Regions from separate parts of the Dyella sp. SG562 genome, predicted to be linked through region 1. Evidence: predicted binding sites of a transcription regulator. Region 1 holds the regulator's gene; the other holds the start of a gene.

What was found. The regulator sigma-54, encoded in region 1, starts transcription at its own class of promoters, with help from an activator protein. The targets are predictions, from matches to a motif close to TGGCACGNGCNTTGC.
Region 2: a site for sigma-54 is predicted at 3,868-3,882, ahead of FHW84_RS10085 (fimbrial protein). Genes of this name have one in related genera too.

Annotation. Positions count from the first base shown of each region.
Region 1 covers NZ_JAAOYS010000007.1:132,228-139,410, forward strand. The annotation lists gene hprK (HPr(Ser) kinase/phosphatase) at 1-853, opposite strand, end outside; gene raiA (ribosome-associated translation inhibitor RaiA) at 1,008-1,334, opposite strand; gene FHW84_RS14245 (RNA polymerase factor sigma-54) at 1,480-2,940, opposite strand; gene lptB (LPS export ABC transporter ATP-binding protein) at 3,090-3,809, opposite strand; gene lptA (lipopolysaccharide transport periplasmic protein LptA) at 3,813-4,400, opposite strand; gene lptC (LPS export ABC transporter periplasmic protein LptC) at 4,405-5,007, opposite strand; gene FHW84_RS14265 (HAD family hydrolase) at 5,004-5,549, opposite strand; gene FHW84_RS14270 (KpsF/GutQ family sugar-phosphate isomerase) at 5,662-6,675, opposite strand; gene FHW84_RS14275 (BolA/IbaG family iron-sulfur metabolism protein) at 6,924-7,163, shown strand.
Region 2 covers NZ_JAAOYS010000004.1:180,221-187,403, forward strand. The annotation lists gene FHW84_RS10075 (fimbria/pilus outer membrane usher protein) at 1-2,326, opposite strand, end outside; gene FHW84_RS10080 (molecular chaperone) at 2,323-3,060, opposite strand; gene FHW84_RS10085 (fimbrial protein) at 3,193-3,726, opposite strand; gene FHW84_RS10090 (hypothetical protein) at 4,168-4,776, shown strand; gene FHW84_RS10095 (helix-turn-helix transcriptional regulator) at 4,781-4,987, shown strand; gene FHW84_RS10100 (alpha/beta hydrolase) at 5,042-6,619, shown strand; gene FHW84_RS10105 (ATP-binding cassette domain-containing protein) at 6,616-7,183, shown strand, end outside.

The sequences.
Region 1 (7,183 bases):
CCGCTTCCACCAGCACCGCGAGGTTGCGGCCGGGCGCGACGGGAATGGTGATCATCGGCACCGCCACCTCGAAGATGTCGCGGTGGCCGACGTCGCCGGTGAGGCGGGTGAGGCCGTCGGTGTCCTCGCCTTCGCGCATGGGCTTCAAGTGCACCACCAGGCGCAGGTACTTGGACGGCTTCACCGCGGTGTGGCCGAACATCTCGCGCACGTTGAGCACGCCCAGGCCGCGCACTTCCAGAAGATCCTGCAGCAGCTCGGGGCAGGTGCCGTCGATCACGTCCGGCGCGATCAGAGTGAATTCGGTGGCGTCGTCGGCGACCAGGCGGTGGCCGCGGCTGATCAGTTCCAGCGCCAGCTCGCTCTTGCCGGAGCCGGATTCGCCGGTGATCAGCACGCCGATGGAGAACACCTCCAGGAACACGCCGTGCAGGGTGACCTTCGGCGCCAGCATGCGCGCCAGGTGGTACTGCATCCAGGTGAGCAGCTCGTGGCCGCGCTTGGAGCTGATCCACAGCGGGGTGTTGGTTTCCTCGGCCACCTCGCGCAGGTCGGGGGGAATGGCCTGGTCCTTGGTGACGATCATCGCCACCGGCTGGTAGGCGGCGATCTTGTTGATCGCTTCCCAGCGCTGGCGCGAATCCAGGGCGTCGAGGAAATTCAGCTCCTCGGTGCCGATGATCTGGATCTTGTTCGGATAGATGACGTTGAGATAGCCGATCAGCGAAGGACGCCGCGATGCGGTCACGCCGCGCTCGAGCACCCGCGATTCGCCGCGCATGCCCGCCACCCAGCGCAGGGCCATGCGCTCGTGCACGCCATCGTAGAGTTGTCGGGCGGTAAGCCGGTCCAAACCGAATCCTTTGCACCGCGTGATGCCCGGCAGGGGCCGGCGGCGATGGCGCACATTGTGCCAGTTCGGACGGTTTGGTGCGCCGCAAGACGGCACGGGCTGGGGCCGGGCTTGGGAGCGGCCCGCCCCGGCGGGCGGGGCGGGCCGGCGAGGTTCAGCCGTACTGGCGTTCCTCGCGCACTTCGCGCTGGTGCTTGTCGCACACCTTGTCGCGGTGCTTGCGCAGCTGCGCCACCAGCTTGTCGAACATGTTGTCGATGGAGACGTACATGTCCGATTCGGTGGCTTCCGCGTGGAGCGGTGCGGCGCCGGGGACTTTGAGCGTGCCTTCGCAGCGTTGCTGCAGCTTGTCGACGGAGAGGACGACGCTCAATTCGAGGAGTCTGCTTTCGAGGCGGGTAAGTCGCTCACAGTGGCCGTTCACGCGTTCGCGAAGGGCCTGGGTGATCTCGATCTTCTGGCCGCTGAGCTGGACTTGCATGGTGCGCCTCCTCTGGTACTGCCGCATGACGCGGCGTGGGTCGATGCGCCGGTGCCGGATGGTCGCCGACACATCACAGTCATCTCTTGGTATGGGGACGCTTTCCATCCCGCCAAGTTCCCGTCCAGGCGCACTTGCGCGCTGGTCAACCTGCCCGCTGGCGCTCGCTGGAGCTGGGAATTCGCATGGCCTCCCGATATTTGGCGACCGTACGGCGCGCCACCTGGATGCCCTTGCGGTGCAGTTCCTCGGCGATGGCCTGGTCGGACAGGGGTTTGCGCGGGTCTTCCGCGTCGATCAGCTTGCGCAGCATGGCCTGGATGGCGGTGGCGGATGCACTGCCGCCGTCTTCCGTGGACACGCCGCTGGAAAAGAAGTGCTTCAGTTCGAAGGTGCCCCGCGGCGTATGGATGTACTTGCGGGTGGTGACGCGGGAAATGGTGGACTCGTGCATGCCCACTTCCTCGGCCACCTCGCGCAGCACCAGCGGATGCATGGCCTCGGGGCCGTAGTCGAGGAAGGCGCTCTGCCGGCGCACGATGGCCTCGGCCACCTTGAGCAGGGTCTCGGCGCGCGATTCCAGGCTCTTGATCAGCCAGCGGGCCTCCTGCAGCTGGCCGCGCATCCAGCTGGCGTCTTCGCCGCGGGCCTGCGCGATGAGGTTGCAGTAATGCTGGTTCAGGCCCAGCCGCGGCTGGCAGTCGGGATTGAGGCTGACGCGCCAGCGGCCGCTGTCCTTGCGCGCGTAGACGTCGGGCGCGACGTATTCCACCGGGGTGACGTCGAGCGCGGCGCCAGGGCGCGGGTCCAGGCTGCGGATCAGCATGGCCGCGGCGTGGGTTTCCTCGTCGCTGGCGCGCAGTCGGCGCGACAGGCGGGCGATGTCGTTGCGCGCCAGCAGCTCAAGCTCGCTGTCGACGATGCGCAGCGCCAGCTCGCGCTGAGGCAGGTCCGGATCGAACTGCTCCAGCTGCACGCGCAGGCAGTCGCGCAGGTCCAGGCTGGCCACGCCGGTAGGATCGAAGCGCTGCACCTGGCGGCGCACGGCGTCGACTTCCTCGACGGTGGCCTTGAGGTCGGCCGGCACCGCGGCGGTGACCGATTCCAGCGTCTCGCCCAGATAACCGTCCGCATTGAGCGCATCGATGATGATCGCGGCGATGGTGCGCTCGCGCAGGCTCATGTGGGTGAGGTTGAGCTGCCACAGCAGGTGTTCCTGCAGGGTCTCCGGCGCGGCGTTCTGCGGTTCGAAGTGGTCCTCGTCGCCGCCGCTGCTGCGGCTGCCGCCGGCGGAGGAGAAGTCGATGGGTTCTTCGGCGTTGCCGCCGGATTCGCTCCAGTCGGCCGGCTCGTCGCCGCTGTCGCCGTCGTTGGCGGAGGTGGCGGCCTCGGTGGGAGCGTCGAAGGTGGCGGCCTCGCCATCGCCTTCGCTGTCGCCCTCGTTGGCGGCGTCCTCGGAGAACTCCAGCAGCGGGTTGCTCTCGGCGATCTGGCGCAGCTCGGCCTCCAGCTCCAGCTGCGACAGCTGCAGAAGGCGGATCGCCTGCTGCAATTGCGGCGTCAGGGTGAGCTGTTGATTGAGGCGAAACTGCAGTCCGGGTTTCATGCCACTGTTTTGAATGAGCCCAAAGGCTTGGATGAGCTTCGGGTCATCCTAACCCCTAGGGGGAGGAGCGGCCATAGGTTCCCGCCGATCCTCGCGTAGGCCGAATGGCTGAATGTGACGGCGCGCGCACCGCGGCCATCAGGAAAGCCTTATAGCCTGAATTCGCGGCCCAGATAGACCTCGCGTACTTTCTCGTCGGCCAGGATGTGCGCCGGCGTGCCGCGCGACAGCACTTCGCCGTCGTTGAGGATGTAGGCGCGGTCGCAGATGCCCAGCGTCTCACGTACGTTGTGATCGGTGATCAGCACGCCGATGCCGCGCTCCTTCAAGTGCCGCACGATGCGCTGGATCTCGCCCACCGAAATAGGGTCGACGCCGGCGAAGGGTTCGTCCAGCAGCATGTAGCGCGGCTCGGCGGCCAGCGCGCGGGCGATCTCCACGCGGCGGCGCTCGCCGCCGGAGAGGCTGATGCCGCGCTGGTCGGCGATGTGCGCGATCTTCAGCTCGTCGAGCAGGCTTTCCAGTTCGGTGGCGCGCTGCTTGGCGCCGAGGTTCTCGCGCAGCTCCAGCACGGCCATGATGTTGTCGGCCACGGTGAGGCGGCGGAACACCGACGGTTCCTGCGGCAGGTAGCCGATGCCCAGCTTGGCGCGCGCATGCATCGGCAGGCCGGTGATGTCGTACTTGTCGAGCTTGATGGTGCCGGCGTCGGCCTCGATCAGGCCCACCACCATGTAGAAGCAGGTGGTCTTGCCGGCGCCGTTGGGACCGAGCAGGCCCACCACCTCGCCTTCGCGGATGGAAAAAGCGAAGTCGCGCACCACCTGGCGCGCGCGGAAGCGTTTCTGCAGGCCTTCGGCGGACAGCATCGATTACTTACCCGCGGCCGAAGCCGCCGTGGCCGGCTTGGGGGCCGAACTGGCCGGTGCCGGCGCGGCCGGCTTGGCGGCGGGCGCCGCGGCGGCCGGCTTGGGCTTGGGCAGGAAGGTGCCGTGAACCAGGCCGTCGCCGCCGGACTCGCCGGTGATCAGGCTGGTGTCGGTGTTGTAGGTGATCTTGTCGCCGTGGAATTCACCGCGGCCCTGCTGGGTCACCTTGGCGTTGCCGGTGAGCACGGCGATGCCGTTGATGTTGTCGTAGTCGAGCTGGGCGGCGTCGCCCTGCATCAGGTTGTTGTTCTCGTCCAGCTGCTGGATGTGCGCCTGGCTGCCGGTGACCACCACGCGCGAGATCTGGGTGTCCTTGTCCAGGTAGACCTTGGCCTCGGCGCCGGTGATCAGCAGGGTGCCCTGGGTCAGCTTCACGTTGCCGGTAAGCGTGGTGATGCTGTTGGGCGCGTTGTAGGCGTTGGTCGACTTGGCGGTGAAATTCATCGGCTGGCTGCGGTCGTCCTTCTTGGCCAGCGCAAGGGCCGGCAGCAGGGCGAGGGTGGCCAGCGCGAACAGGAGGCGGCTACGCATGAGGTCAGGACTTCCGTTTGCGCGGCGGGAACGAGCCGTGGCTGTCATCGAGCAGCTCCAGGTGATTGTCAGTGAGGTTGGCACGCATGCCGACGCCGCTCATTCTACTGTCGCCTTGCGTCAACTGTGCCGGCTCGGCCGTTTCCATGCGGTTCTCCTTGGGCCAGGCGGTGACCTCGGAGGTATGCAGCTCGGCCTGCGGCGTGTCGCCGTAGGCGGGACGGTGCATGTAGACCGGCCCCTGCAGCTTGAGCAGGGTGCCGCTCTTGTCCACCCAGCCGTAGCGGGATTCGCCCTTCCAGTCCGGCACGCCGGGCTGCTTGGCCGGGAGCTCGAACTTGGGCGAGTCGAGGTAGAGCGAGTCGTCGCCTTCGCGGCGGTCCAGGCGCGGGCCGGTGACGCGGAAGGTCGGGTGGCCGTCCTCGCCGTACACATAGCCCTTGAAGTCGGCCAGGGTGTAGCCGGAACGCGGCGGGCCGATGAAGTCGTTGGGCTTGGGCGCCGGCCCCAGCCACCACAGCAGCAGCTGGCTGAGCACGGCGGCGCCGCCGACCAGGACGATCGCGACCGTCAGCCGACGGTCGCGCAGGTAATCGCGAAGACTCACTGCCAGCGCCCCCGTTCCTGCTCGGCCTTGCCCTGGGCGAGCAGGATCAGGTCGCACACTTCGCGCGCGGCGCCCATGCCGCCGGTCTTGGCCGTACGCCAGTGCGCCTGCTCGGCCACCCAGGGGTGGGCATTGGCTACGGCCACGGCCAGGCCGGCCTGGCGCATCGGCGGCAGGTCGGGCAGGTCGTCGCCGACGAAGGCGGCCTGCTCGGCCTCCAGGCCCAGCGCGGCCAGCAGTTCGCGGAAGCAGGCGAGCTTGTCGCGCTGGCCCTGGTAGACGTGGGCGATGTTCAGTTCCTCGGCGCGCAGCGCGACCGGGTGGCTGATGCGCGCGGTGATCAGGGCCACCTGCACGCCGTGCGCCTGCAGCAGCTTCAGGCCCAGGCCGTCATGCACGTGGAAGACCTTGGTCTCGCGCCCGTCCTCGCCGTACCACAGGCGGCCGTCGGTGAGGGTGCCATCCACGTCGAAGACCGCGAGCCGGATCCTGGCGGCGCGGGCGAGCAGTTCGGCGGGCAGATGGTCGAGGTAATGGGCCACGGGGAAGTCTGGTCAGGGGCTCGGGGGAGGGCCGGGTCAACGGCCCGGCCGGCAGAACGCATGGGGCGGCGAAGCGTTGTCCGGCGGCGCGGCTGCCCGCGCCAGCCAGGCATCACACCACGCGCGCGCGGAGCAGATCATGAATGTTCAGCGCGCCGACCACCCGCTGCGCCTCGTCCACCACCAGCAGGGCGTGAATCTGATGCTTTTCCATCATCTGCGCGGCTTCGATCGCCAGCTTGTCGGCGCCGATGGTCTTGGGGCCGCGGGTCATCAGCTCGGCCACGGTGGCGCCGCGCAGGTCGACGTCCTCGTCGTCCAGGGCGCGGCGCAGGTCGCCGTCGGTGAATACGCCGAGCAGGCGCTGTTCGGCGTCGACCACGGCGGTCATGCCCAGGTGCTTGCGGGTCATTTCCATCAGCGCGGCGGTGAGCGAGGCGTCCGGCGCCACCCTCGGAATGCCCTCGCCGGTGTGCATGACGTCGCCGATGTGCAGCAGCAGGCGGCGCCCCAGGCTGCCGGCCGGATGCGAGCGGGCGAAGTCCTCGGAGGTGAAGCCGCGCGCCTCCAGCAGGGCGATGGCCAGGGCGTCGCCCATCACCAGCGCAGCGGTGGTACTGGCGGTCGGGGCCAGGCCCAGCGGGCAAGCTTCGGCCGAGATGCTCGCGTCCAGGTGCACGTCGGCCTGGTCGGCCAGGGAGGAGCGCTCGTTGCCGGTGATGGCGATCAGCGGAATGCCCTGGCGCTTGAGCACCGGCAGGATGAACAGCACCTCGTCGGTCTCGCCCGAATTGGACAGCGCCAGCACGATGTCCTGCGGCAGGATCATGCCCAGGTCGCCATGGCTGGCCTCGCCCGGATGCACGAAGAACGCCGGCGTGCCGGTGGAAGCGAGGGTGGCGGCGATCTTGCGGCCGACGTGGCCGGACTTGCCCATGCCGGTGACCACCACGCGCCCGGCGCAGCCCAGGATCATGCGGCAGGCCTCCACGAAGGAGGGGCCGATGCGCGGTTCCAGCGCGCGGATCGAAGCCGCCTCGGTGGCGATCACCGTGCGGGCGCTGCGCACCAGGGCATCGGCGTCGAGCAGGGCGGGCTTGGCGGGCGGGGCGACGTGGGCGTTCATGCGTTCTCGGGTGGCGGGCCGTGCGGCGGTGGTGCCGGTGACGGCGGGCGACGGTCAGCCAAGGCTTCCCGTGTGATTCAAAGGCTTGGCTGGGACGAAACCGGGCCGAAGGGCCGCGCATCGTTTCTGTGACAGCGGATTTCCATTACCATGGCATATTCGCATTTTATCGTCACGGTCGGCGCCGATGTGGTCCTGATGAGGGATTCCGCAAGCCCAGGCGCCGGTGACCCACGACTGGATTCCCGATGGACGCTGCCACCATACAGGCAATGATCGAACAAGGCCTGCCCGGTGCGCAGGCGCAGGTTTCCGGCGACGACGGCGTGCATTTCGAGGCGGAAGTGGTGGCGGCGCAGTTTGCCGGCAAGCTCCCCCTCGCGCGCCATCGCCTGGTCTACGGCACGCTGGGCGAGCTGATGGGCGGTGCGATCCACGCCCTGGCGCTGAAGACCCTGACCCCCGAGGAAGCCGCGGCGCGCCGCTGACGGCCGTCGCCCGGTTCCAA
Region 2 (7,183 bases), on a different contig from region 1:
GCGCATAGCCGGCGCCGTTGATGCGCACGCCGGCGGCGTTGAGCACGCGCGCGCCCTTGGCGTCCGGCGCGGAGACGATCGCCACGGTGTCGCCCATCGGCTGGCCGAAGGTCACGCCCCCCGGATGCGCCACCACGGAACCGGCCACGGTGACCGAGGCCTGCGAGTAGCCGCTGCCCTTGCCGTAGCTGGCGTTGAACTGCGCGAACGGGCTGCGGTAGCCGCCGTACACGGTGCCGGCATTGCTGGAATCCGTACCGTTGCCGCCGTTGTCGTGCGTGGCGGTGGCGCCGTAGCTGTATTCGTTGTCGACGCCGGCGGTGCCGCTCAAGGTGCCCTGGGCCAGCGAATGGCCGCTGCTGTCGTGGCTCACGGTGGCGCCGAAGGTCGGCGCGTGCACGCTGTCGCCCAGCGGCAGCGAGATGCTGGCGAAGAACTGGTTGCTGAAGCGGCCGTTGACGTCGCGCACGCGCGTGGCCGACAGGTTGTAGCTCAGGCGGCGGAACGCGTTGTTGTAGCCCACCTGGAACTGCACGTCGGTGCCGCTGCGGCTCCAGTAGTCCACCGCGGAGCCGGTGACGTAGACGGTGCCGCCGCTCTGGCCCAGGCGCTGGTTGACGTTGATGTCGAAGCGGCTGCGCTGGCGGTCGAGCTGGCGGGTGAAGCTGGTGAAGCTGTTGGACGCGCCCTGCAGCGCCTGGCGCTGCTCCGGCGTGAGCAGGTCCGGCGTGCTCACGCCGTTGATGGTGGTGAGCGTGGTGGGGTCCACGTAGCGGTAGCCGCGCGCGATGTCGCGGGTCAGCAGCGCGTCGCGCAGGCCCAGGTAGCCGCTGGTGGAATAGCGGTAGGTGGCCACGCTGAAGGACGTGTTGCTCTCCGGGATGATCTTGCTGTAGCTCAGCCGCACGCTCTGGCCGTCCTGGCTGGACTGGCCGGGGATCTCGGTGCGCGCCGCGGTGACGTCCAGCGCGATCGCGCCGTAGTGCGTGTTGAACGCGCCGCCCACCTGCACCGCGCCGTAGCCGGAGGTGCCGACGATGCCGGCGTAGCCGGTGAGCAGGTTGCTGAAGCCGTGCTGCACGGTGGCCTGCGCGATCGCCGGCTTGGCGTGGATCGAGGTGTCGTGCAGCTCGCCGGCCACCACCGAGAAGCGCGTGACGCCCGGGCGCAGCAGCTGCGGCACCGAGGCGTAGGGCACGGTGAAGTTGCGGATGCGGCCGTCGGCTTCGGTGATGGTGACATTGAGGTCGCCGCCGTAGCCGGTGGAGTAAAGATCCGAGATCACGAACGGACCCGGCGACACCGTGGTTTCGTACAGCACGATGCCGTTCTGGCGCACCGTCACCTTGGCGTTGGACTCGGCCACGCCGCGTACGGTCGGCGCGTAGCCGCGCAACGAATCCGGCAGCATGCGGTCGTCGGTGGCGATCTGCACGCCGCGGATGCTGACGCTGTCGAACAGCTCGCCGCCGGTATACGAATCGCCGATGGTCATCTGCGCGCGCAGCGACGGCAGGTCGCGGCGCAGATAGGTGTCGATGTTTTCCCAGTGGCGGCGCGACGGTGCGCCGGCGGCGCCGGACTGCATCAGCAGCGTCGAATCGTGGCGCAGCTGCCAGCCGCCGAGGTTGATGCCGGTGTTGAGGCCGAGGAAGGACGACGTCTGGCTGACGCCGCCGTTGCGCGTGCGGTAGCTGTTGAAGCTGTAGTTGAGCAGCGCCGCGTTGACGCCGCGGTCCCAGTTTTCCGGACTCACGTAGCCGCGCGCGCGGGTGCCCAGCCAGGCCTGCGGCACGCTCACGTCCAGGCGCAGGTTCGGCTGGTCGAAGTTCATGCTGGCCGCGTCGATCAGGCTGCCGATGTCCAGGCAGCCCTGCGCGTCGTTGAGCTTGGCCTGCTGTTCGGCGGACAGCTTCTGCAGCGGCAGGCCGAGGCGGTCGAACAGTTCCTTCGACAGGCACGGGATGGCGTTGGCATCGGGCTTGGGCGAAGCGAAACGCACGTCGCCGCGCGCCACCCAGGCGCCGTTGAGGAAGATGTCGGTGCGGTAGACACCGGGCACCACGATGGTGCCGCGCTCGAAGCGCGAGAGGTCGCCGGTGTTGCGGCCGGCGCCCGACAGCAGGTTGCGGTCGAAGCTCGCTTCCACCGGCGCGGAGGCGTCGGCGCCGGAAGCGGCCGCGCCGTTCGCCGCCGCCGGCGCGGCGGCGAGCGCGCCCAGGCTCCAGCCACCCAGCGCGCCGGCGATCGCCAGGCACAGCAGCGCACGCCGGCCACAGTGGCCGCCGTTGCGGTCGCTGCCGTGGCTGGCGCGCAGGAAGCTCACGGGGCGATGGCGCCCGTGTAGCTGTCGGCGGCGCCGAAATCGTTGATCGCGGTGAACTTCACCACGCTGCCGGCGGCAGGCTTCGGCGCGCCGTCGTGCAGCGGCAGGCGCAGGTCCGACAGCGGCGCGACCATGCCCAGCTCCGCGGCGACGGCCTTGCCGCCGACGCTCACGCTGAGCTCGGAAATGGTGACGTGGAACGGCGTGGGGTTGTGCGCCACCAGCGCCTTGCCGTCGGCGTCGACCTTCCAGGTCAGCTGCGACGGCGCCTTCAGCGGATCGCCCTGCAGGCCGGCCGGGCGGTAGAACAGCTTCAGGCGCGAACGCAGCGCCAGCTGCAGCAGGTTCTGGCCCTCGGCCTGCGGGCCGGTGGGCTTGGGCGGCACTTCCAGCACGTTGAGCCAGAACAGCGACTCGCGGTCGGCCGGCAGCTGCTCGTGCGTGTAGACGATGCGCAGGCTCTGCTCCTTCTTCTGCTCCATGCGGAACAGCGGAGGCGTGATCAGAAAGGGCACATCGACGGATTCGGGGGTGCTATGCACATCGCCGCGGTCGATCCACGACTCGACCAGCACGGGGTGGTCGTTGTCGTTGGTCAGGCGCACGGTCACTTCGCCATCCTTCGCGGGGAAGACCACGCGGGTGCCGCCGATCAATACATTGGCGTGCGCGGCCGGAGCGCCGAGACACAGGGCCAGCAGGCCCGCGCCCAGGGCGCAGACAAACTTCCTCATGGATTTCCCTCGCTGCGAACTTGAGATGCTCCGCCGGTGGCGGCGGAGTGGGCGCCGGAACCGCATGGGGTCGAGCCCCATGGGTTCCGGCGCGGACTTGCCTCTACAACTGACCGCCTAGCCGGGCGGGACTTACTGGTAAAGCATCGTGAACTGCACGGAGGTGGTCACGTTGCCGGCGCCGGCGGCGGCGGTCGCGAAGTACTGCGCGTAGTAGTTCAGGTTGCCGGCGCCGCTGGTCAGGGCGACCTGCTGCGAGTTCTGGGTCGAGGCCGTGCCGGCCAGGTTGATCGCGCTGAAGTCGCTGTTGAGCAGCTGCACTTCGACGCCGGTGGCGCTGCCGCCGTTCTTCAGGTTGCCGTCGGCCATGATGGTCGGGCCCGGCTCGAAGAAGGTCTGGGCCTTGGTCAGCGAGCCGCAGTTGCTCAGGGCCAGCGCGAAGGCGGTGCGGCCAGCAGTCGTGCCGGCGGCGCTCAGCGAGGTGGTCGACACGGTCGGCAGGGTCACGTTGACCGTGGCCGGGCTGTTGGCGCCGTTGATCTTGCAGGTGGAGGCGTTGACGGAGCCGGTGATGTTGATGGTGCCGTCGGCGGCCGAAGCCTGGTTCGGGGCCAGGGCGGCAAAGCCCAGGGCGGCGATCAGGGCGGTGGCGAGAACGTTCTTCATGGTATGCCTTTGTCCTTAACGGGTTTTTGGTTGGGTACGGCAGTGGTTGCGCTCCGGACGCGGGCTTGGTCTCTCGTCCCCCTGCGTCTTTCTCCGAGGGGAGGGCGCTGCCGGCGCTTCCCTCGTTGGCGATGGGCCTATGCAGAAGCCATGCCAAAAAACGTGATCTAGTTGACACTTAAATCTGAGAACAATCTCTCAGAATTTTCCTACCAACGATTAAGCAACGTCAAAAATTTGTCGAGGACATGGAGGGTCAAAAAGTGACCTCCGTGGGCCAAGTCCTTGCCTGTACGCAAAAAATCGTACAAACGCCCAGGTTTACAGTGCTCCTGTCAAGCGTGCTTGACATCGCGCCGGGCCCTGCCTAGCGTGCTGTCAAGCTTGCTTGACACGGCAGGCGTCCTGATCGACGGGGGAGCGAGGCGTATGGAGGGGGCGATGGAAAGTCTGACCAGGCGCATGGCGGCTTGGCCGGCGTGGGCCCGGCGCCTGCTGCTGGGGCTGATCATGGCGGGGTATTTCGCGGTCGTCGGGCTGATGGCCCGCCTGCATGGCACCGGCTCGCGCGTGCTGACCCTGGTGCTGCTGGTCGCGCTGACCTGGCTGCTCGCCTACGTGTCGCGCGCCACGGCCTGTTCGGAAGCGGACGGCGAAATGCGCCGCGAGGACCGCCGCTACCTCGCCGAATTCGTGCCGGCCATGGCGGTGTACTTCGCCCTGATGCTGTTCGTATGGCCGCTGCACAAGACCACCGGCACGGCCTGGCTGAAGGCGCTGATCGCGCTGGCGCCGGCGTTGCCGGTGGCGGCGATGGCGGTCTCGCTGTTCCGCTACGTCACCGCCAGCGACGAATTCATGCAGCGCCTGCACTTGCAGGCGCTGGCGCTGGCCGCGGGGGTGGTGGCGGTGCTCAGCGTGGCCGTCGGCTTTCTGGCCGCGGCCAAGGTGGTCAGCCTGGACGGCACCGTGCTGCTGCTGGTGTTTCCGGCGCTGATGCTGGTCTACGGCCCGACCCTGGCCTGGGCCAAGCGCCGCTACCGCGACTGACGCGATGGAGAACCGGGTACGCGAACTGCGCGCCGGGCGCGGCTGGTCGCAGGCCGACCTGGCCGCGCGGCTGGACGTGTCGCGGCAGACCGTCAACGCGGTCGAAACCGGCAAGTACGACCCCAGCCTGCCGCTGGCTTTCAAGATCGCGCGGCTGTTCGAGCAGCCGATCGAAGCGATCTTCCAGCCGGACGGCGAGGCGGGGCACTGACGCATTGGGGATGACAGCGGCCGCACGGCCGCATGAGCGAGGGGAACACAAGCAATGGCCATCAAGGGACGCACCATGGTGCGCATCGCCGCCGTCGCGCTGGGGTTGGGCGCGCTGGCCTGGAACCAGTTCCATGCGCGCGGCGGCGGCAACGACGCGGCCGCGGCGGACGACGGCACGCCGGCCGCCGCGGCATCCGCCGCGCCGGCCCGGCCGGAAACCTGGCGGCTCGGTTCGCTCACGCTGACGCCATGCGAGCTGGGCCAGCCCAACAGCGGCATGACCACCGCCGCCTGGTGCGCGCCGTTCGAGGTGCCGGAGAACCGCGACGACCCGCACAGCCGCAAGATCAAGCTGAAGTTCGGCGTGATCCGCAGCAGCGCCCAGGTCGCCACCGACGACATGGTGGTGCTGCTGGCCGGCGGCCCCGGCCAGGCGGCCACCGAAACCTGGCCCGGCGTGGCGCCCGCGCTGCAGCCGCTGCTGGCGCACCGCCACGTGCTGCTGCTGGACCAGCGCGGCACCGGCGGCTCCAACCCGCTGACCTGCAAGCCGGCGGAAGCGAAGCCGGGCAGCGACGAAGAGCTCGCCTTCGACCCCGCCAGGCTGCGCGCCGAAACCGCGGCCTGCCTCAAGCAGCTCGAAGGCAAGGCCGATCCGCGCTACTACACCACCACGGTGGCCACGCAGGATCTGGACGACCTGCGCCGCGCGCTGGGTTCGCCGAGCTTCGACCTGGTCGGCGTTTCCTACGGCACGCGCATGGCCCAGCAGTACCTGATGCGCCATCCGGAGGCGGTGCGCGCGGTGGTGCTGGACGGCGTGGTGCCGAACGAACTGGTGCTGGGCGAAGACTTCGCGCAGAACCTGGAAAGCGCGCTCAAGGCGCAGTTCGCACGCTGCACGGCGGACAAGGCCTGCCACGAGCGCTTCGGCGACCCCTACCAGACGCTGTACCAGCTGCGCGATGCGCTGCGCGCCAATCCGCACCAGGTCAGCTTCCGCGATCCGCAGAACTACCAGAGCGTGCAGCGCGTGCTGAGCGAGTACTCGCTGGCCAGCGTGGTGCGCATGTTCGCTTACTCCCCGATCACCGCCGCGCTGCTGCCGGTGTCGATCGACGCGGCCGCGCATGGCGATGTCGGCCCGCTGCTGGGCCAGGCCAAGCTGCTGTCGGGCGATCTGTCGGACACCATGAACGGCGGCATGCAGTCCTCGGTGATCTGCAGCGAGGACGCCGACCTGTTCACGCCGCGCCCGCAGGACGCGCACTCCATGCTCGGCACCCGCGTGCTCGACACCTTGCAGGCGGTGTGTTCGGTGTGGCCCAAGGGCACGCGCCCGGCCGACTTCCACCAGCCGGTGAAGAGCGACAAGCCCGCCCTGCTGTTCTCCGGCGAGTACGACCCGGTGACGCCGCCGGCCTATGGCGACACCGTGCTGAAGGGCTTCGCCAACGGCCGCCACTTCGTGCTCAAGGGACAGGGCCACAACGTGGTGACGGCCGGCTGCGCGCCGGACCTGCTCAAGCATTTCGTGGAAGACCTGGCGCCGGCCAAGCTCGACGCGAAGTGCCTGGAGCGCCTGCAAGCCACCCCGCAATTCATCGATTTCAACGGAGCCGCGCCATGATCGAGGTGAGGGACCTGCACAAGGCATTCGGCACGGTCAAAGCCGTCGACGGCGTGGGCTTCACCGCGCGCGACGGCGAGATCACCGGCCTGCTCGGCCCCAACGGCGCCGGCAAGACCACCACCCTGCGCATGCTGTACACGCTGATGAAGCCGGACCGCGGCCAGATCCTGGTCGACGGCATCGACGCCGCCGCCGATCCGCTGGCGGTGCGCCGCCAGCTCGGCGTGCTGCCCGACGCGCGCGGCCTGTACAAGCGCCTGAGCGTGCGCGAGAACATCGATTATTTCGCGCGCCTGCAAGGCCTGCCCGAGGACGAACTGGCCACGCGCCGCGAGGCGCTGATCAAGGCGCTGGAGATGGAAGAGATCGCCGACCGGCGCACCGAGGGCTTCTCGCAGGGCCAGCGCGTGAAGACCGCGATCGCCCGCGCGCTGATCCACGACCCGCGCAACGTGATCCTGGACGAGCCGACCAACGGCCTGGACGTGATGGCCACCCGCGCGCTGCGCCAGTTCATGCAGAAACTGAAGGCGGAAGGCCGCTGCGTGCTGTTTTCCAGCC